DNA from 2 places in the Bacillus sp. D386 genome. Region 1 is predicted to be linked to the other one. Evidence: riboswitches for the same ligand, from Rfam matches in the RefSeq annotation. Region 1 holds a riboswitch; the other holds the start of a gene.
What was found. A riboswitch is a leader RNA that binds a small molecule or an ion and turns the genes downstream of it on or off. The one in region 1 is predicted to bind cobalamin.
Positions count from the first base shown of each region.

Region 2: linked by a shared signal. The riboswitch ahead of FHY45_RS05725 (ABC transporter substrate-binding protein) and the one ahead of FHY45_RS11000 (ribonucleoside-diphosphate reductase subunit alpha) in region 1 are both predicted to bind cobalamin.

Region 1 covers NZ_VEMV01000003.1:452,261-455,479, forward strand. The annotation lists gene FHY45_RS10995 (DEAD/DEAH box helicase) at 1-1,124, shown strand, start outside; cobalamin riboswitch at 1,211-1,392, shown strand; gene FHY45_RS11000 (ribonucleoside-diphosphate reductase subunit alpha) at 1,560-3,219, shown strand, end outside.
Region 2 covers NZ_VEMV01000002.1:147,100-150,318, forward strand. The annotation lists gene FHY45_RS05720 (FecCD family ABC transporter permease) at 1-344, opposite strand, end outside; gene FHY45_RS05725 (ABC transporter substrate-binding protein) at 346-1,317, opposite strand; cobalamin riboswitch at 1,509-1,688, opposite strand; gene FHY45_RS05730 (amidase) at 1,833-3,219, opposite strand, start outside.

The DNA.
Region 1 (3,219 bases):
TTGTAGACCGCTGGCTGAAGGAGGACATCTTCCATCGTGCCGGTGTTGCTGATATTGCACGTGGGGGAAAACTTCATACTCATTTGTTTTTATTAAAGGAACAGAGGAGAATGCATCCGGATATCTCCGCTTTTACGAACCAATATGTTTATAATTCACTGGTTGGCGATCATCCAAGTGTTCATATAAATAAAAAAGATATCGTTTCAAAGACACCTTTTGTAGATCGTGCTTCCGTACTGTTAAATACGAGCTTCACAGGGGAACACTGCTTTACGGGCACTTCCTCTGGTTCTAGAATGAATTTGATGAATCTATTGTTATCCTTTCAGGTTATTCATGAAGCCTACAGCAATGGGAGTAAATCAATCGGTTATGCAACCCCTTATCGTGCGCAGGCACAATTGATGGAAACATTAATTAAAGATCTATATGAGGAAGAGAACGGCCTGCATGATATATTGGCTGCCACTGTCCATCGTTTCCAGGGAAGTGAACGGGAAGTAATGGTATTTGATAGTGTAGATAGTTATCCGCAAAATCGGGCAGGGATGCTTTTAACGGGCAGGGAAAGTGAACGGCTGTTAAATGTTGCAATTACCAGAACAAAAGGGAAACTGATTCATGTCAGCGATGTGGAGTTTATAGAATCAAAAGTTTCGCATACAAAAACTCTTCATCAGCTCGTTCAATATCAAATGAAACGGAATCAAATGGTCAATATGGATCAAATAGGCAAATGGATTGCCAACCATCATCCAAAATTACAATGGATTTATGCAAGAAATTTGGAAGGGTTCTATCAGGATTTAAAAAAAGCCCAATCTTCCATTATCCTTTCCTTGCCAAATTCCAGTGTGTTATCATCGGATTTTGTTCAAAGAGTGAAGACGAGGAACTCAAGAACAAGACTGATGATGTATTCTCCAGATTCCCATTCCTATTTGGATCCGGATATCCATCTTCAGAATGGGCCAAGCTTCACATTTGTCATCCTTGACCAAAAAGTATTGTGGTTGGGGGTTCCTCTTGAAGCCAATAAACGTGTTCATCCGCCATACATTGGAATTCGATTGGAATCCGAAGCATTTATCAATCAATTTCTCCAGCAATTGCCTAAATAAATTGTCGGAATTTTAGTTGCTATTTTCACATATAAGATTTATAATTCTATATGTTGTTATCATTTTATATCTAAAATACTATATATTGATTTTAACGTGTTTAAGGTGTCGTATTACGACTTAATAGGGAATCCGGTTAAAATCCGGAACTGTACCCGCAACTGTAAATGCTGATGAAATAAGTAAACCACTGTAGAGAAATCTATGGGAAGGACTTAGAGTAAAGCGAAGCATGAGTCAGGAGACCTGCCTTTTTCACTGGTTTGCCTTTATCGGGAGCAATGAGGGTGGAACGGATGAAATAGCAATATTGAACAGTTCAATCTTGTTATTATTTCTTTTCCCATTGCTTATTTTTAGGCAATGGGATTTTTTGCGTGGAGGGAACAGACGTTTTTAATCGATTTATCGGCAAACAATAAGGGGGAAATTAGTATGGCAGTATCTTACGAATCAAACTATGCAAGTCTGGAAGTCATAAATTTAAAAAGCATAGAAACATACATAAAGGAATGTGTTAGTTCCTATACATCTATTTATTCAGCAGAGGAATACTTAGAAAAAATCAAGACAGCACTTGAGTATAAGTCTGACTATAGCAAGAAAGAGTTGGTGAATTTACTGGTACTAAGCGCCGTAGAGCGTATCTCTGCTGATGAGCCTGATTGGACATTTGTGGCGGCAACTATTTATTTAGACCAGTTATATGATAAAGCTTCAAAAAGCCGGGGATATGATTTAACACACAAATATGGGAGCTTTCATCAGCTTGTTGAACTATTGACTGATATGGGGATTTATAATCCAGCATTGTTAAATGAATATACGGAAGACGAAATCAATGAACTCGAAGCAGTCATCGATTCATCAAAAGATCAGTTGTTTACGTATATTGGCATTCGGACGCTGGCAGATCGCTATTTAGCCAAATCTCATCATGGAAGCTTATATGAACTTCCTCAGGAACGGTTTATGATTATTGCCATGACATTAATGATGAATGAGCCTAAAGAACAGCGAATCAAATTAATAAGAGAAGCATATTGGGCCTTATCCAATCTATATATGACGGTGGCAACTCCTACGCTTGCTAATGCTGGGAAAAGCTATGGCCAATTATCCAGTTGTTTTATCGATACTGTTGATGATAGTTTGCAAGGTATCTATGATTCAAACACCGATATTGCCAATCTATCTAAAAATGGCGGAGGAATAGGTGTTTATTTAGGGAAAATTAGAGCGCGAGGCAGTGATATTAAAGGATTTAAGGGTGTTTCCTCAGGAGTTATACCATGGATGAAGCAATTAAATAATACCGCCGTCAGTGTGGACCAACTGGGCCAAAGACAGGGTGCCATTGCAGTTTATCTGGATGTTTGGCATAAGGATATATTTGCCTTCCTCGAAGCGCGTTTAAATAATGGGGATGAACGTTTTCGAACGCATGATTTATTTACTGGTGTTTGCATTCCGGATTTATTTATGGAAATGGTCAAGGAGCGGGGTACCTGGTATTTATTTGATCCGCATGAAGTAAGAAAAGTAATGGGATATTCTCTTGAAGATTATTTTGATGAAGAAGCAGGGGATGGCCAATTCAGACAAAAATATACTGAATGTATCAATCATCCGCAGCTTTCCAAAAAAGAAATACCTGCCATTGAAGTGTTTAAGGCGATCATGATTTCTCAGCTTGAAACAGGAACACCTTATATGTTTTATCGGGATACGGTCAACCGCTCTAATGCTAATCGCCATAAAGGAATGATATATTGCAGTAATTTATGTACGGAAATTATGCAAAATCAAAGTGCTACCAAAGTTATTGAACAAAGAACCGAGGATGGGAAAATTATTATTGAAAAAACACCGGGTGACTTTGTTGTATGTAATCTTTCGTCTATCTCCCTTGCCAAAGCTGTAAAGGAAGATGTCCTTGAACGCTTAATTAAGATACAGGTGAGAATGCTTGATAATGTCATTGATTTAAATAATATCCCGGTCATTCAGGCAAATATAACGAATAAAAATTATCGTGCTATAGGACTTGGGACATTTGGCTGGCATCATTTATTAGCGCTTGAGGGCATTGCCT
Region 2 (3,219 bases), on a different contig from region 1:
ATGGCCAGTACACCTCCGAATGCTCCACCTGATGAAACACCAATTATGCCGGGGTCAGCCATCGGGTTGCGAAACACACTTTGCATCACGACTCCCGATATTGCCAAGGCTGCCCCGACTAATCCAGCCACAACAACCCGCCCCAGGCGAATCTGCACAAGGATTGTTTCATACATTGGGTTATAGTCAAACTCTATAAATGGAAGCAGTGAGAGTAATACTTTCACAGTTTCCGTAAATGGAACGATGACCCCGCCATACATGGTTGCTAAAAGTAACGATACGAGCAAGGAACAAATCAGGATTCCAAAAATAAGAACCTGTTTAGACTGTTTACAAACCATATTATTCTCCATATAAAACTTGATAAATATCTTCTGCTCCCTCAATCACAAAATGGGAAGCCGTTGTTAAATTTGCGCTATCTATCACATGCACTTCATTATTCTTAAAGGCTTTAAGATTTTTAAGTGCCGGATCCTTTTTCCATTCCTCGACGAATGTTGCTTTTGAGCCATCATACTGCCAATCACTTGTAATAATCACATCTGGATTTAACTCAACTAATTTTTCCTTTGAAAGATTCGGATAATCAGGATACTCTTCACCGGTAATGCCCGCTTCTGTAATGGCATTTATCCCGCCTGCTAAGGTGATGATTTCTCCTATTGTAGTATTCTCAGTAACTGAAGAATTTTGCTGTGTCCAGTAAACCACTCGTTTTTTATCTGTTTGTGCTTTTGCTTTCGTTTGTAAATCTGACATCCTCTTTTTGACATCAGCTATGATTTCTTCTGCTTTATCTTCCTCGCCAACAATGGTACCAACCTCCATTAGACCATCCAATACACCTGATATAGAGGAATCATCTTTAAGTTGGTAGGTGGTGATGTCTGCTGCATCAATTTGTTTAAGAACCTCAGGATCTACATAGGAAGGAATCAGCACTAAATCAGGCTGAAGTGACAGCACCAATTCAGATGTGACTGATTCAATTTTTGTATCAATTCCATCTGTTAGATCTGCTACATTCGAAATCCCTGAGTCTGTAGACATTTTCGTAACCGCTGCAATCCGTTCCTCTTCTGCCAATGGCAATAAATATTCATCAATGGCCAACGTTGTTGAAACAATCCTTGAAGGTTTTTCTTTTATTGTTACCTTTTCTCCACGACCATCTGTCAGTGTTTTCGGATACTCGCTAGTTTCCTGGTTTGTTTCATTTTTCTGGTTGTTTACTGTCTCATCATTTCCGCATGCAAACAATGCAAAAACGGATAAGAACACCAAAAGTGATAAGCTTGCAATCTTTTTCATCTCACTATTCTCCCTTTTCCAAAATTTATTATATTTAGCGAATTCACGCTGAAATATTAAACATAAAAAAGCCTGTCTTCCCGGTTAAGGAAAACAGGCTTGATTCATGCACAGACAAAAAAACGCTGTCAAAATCAGCGCAAAGACACAATCATCTCTACGTTCGCCATCCCTTTTCCCACCGAAAAGTAAGCAATACACATTCATAAGCAGGTTTCCTGACTCTGAGCTTCACTTTACTCTCACACCTTCCCTCATTTAAAGGTGGTCACGTGATTTCATCAGCTCTTACAGTAGCGGGGGCTGTTCCAGATTTACACTGGATTCCCTTTTACCTCACAATAGTGAGCACTTATGATTGTTTTAAATTTTCGTATTATTAATATATCATGTTGAAAATGTAAACGGAAGATATTTTCGATATATAGGAATTCTCATAAATATAAACAAGTGAAATGACTGTTTTAATTGACCAACTGAATTACACGCATCTTCTAGTCGATCTATCACTTTTATCACCATCCAATATATGGATTCCCTTTCTGTCCAACCCATATATCGGATTGCTCTAACAACGCTCCTATTTTAAGAAGCCAATCTTCCCTTCCCTTTGGAGCCATCAATTGCACTCCAAGGGGTAAGCCAGAATCTGTCATATGAACAGGCAAGCTAATCGCAGGCTGTCCGATGATGTTCGCCAACTGTGTAAAAGGCGTATACGTTAAACTTGGTTTAAACATTTCATAGACCATTGCTAACTGATCAGAGGGTTTTAGTTCATTTACTTTCAATAACTGCAAGCTCTGTTCATCCGTATGCGTCAATTCGCCCACCTTTGGAGCTGAGAAAGCTGTTGCCGGCGTCAAATACAAATCATAATCCTCATTGAACCTGGCCATTTGTGCAGCTGCCGTATCCCATTCAGCTAAACTGCGTGTAAATTGAACAGCTGATACATTCTGCCCGGCAGTTCTGAGTACCCATGTGACTATCTCTATATCATTAACGGTAATCGGCCGTCCAATGGCTTCCTCAATGGACAGTATATCTGCTGCCATTTCTCCGCTATTCATAATATAGTAATTTTCCATAAGGCGGATTCCATCTACCCCATTATCACATTCTTCAACGGTGAACCCTGCCTGTTCCAGCCATTTGACTGTCTTATGTACCGCTTCTACAGCTTCTTCACTAACGGGTGTTCCCACCGGAGACTTTGTGGAAAAAGCAATTTTAAACCTTTCTTTCAATGGATTCGAAAGCTCCTTCAAATAGCTCCCATTATATAAAGGTACCTGAAAGGCAGTATCCGGCTGAATGATTTGCAAGGCATCCAGCATAGCTGCACTATCACGAACCGTTTTGGTTAAGGCAAAATCTACCGCAGCTCCATGCCATTGGCGGCCCACACCTGGACCAACGGGTGTCCTTCCCCTTGTTGGCTTCAAGCCTACTAATCCAGTGAATGATGCCGGTATACGAATAGAGCCGCCGCCATCACTGGCACCGCTAATTGGGACCATACCTGAAGTTATACTGGCTGATGCTCCGCCGCTTGATCCACCCGATGAATGCTGCAGGTTCCATGGATTACGTGTCGCTCCATATACAGCTGGCTCAGTAATATTTTTCAGACCAAACTCCGGAGAACTCGTCTGTCCAATAATGACAAATCCTGCCTCACGAATTTTTTTCACAAAATTAGAATCCCGTTTAGCAATCCGATTTACATGTAATTTTGAACCCGCTGTAATCGGTTCGCCTTTAATAGATTGTGATAAGTCTTTTAATAAGATAGGTACTCCTGCAAAAGGTCCGTATATAGATTCAAACTTTCCAGTTTCCATCATTGCCTTTTCGAATCTAGTTCGAACAACTGCATTTGTTTTAGGATTTAGTTCA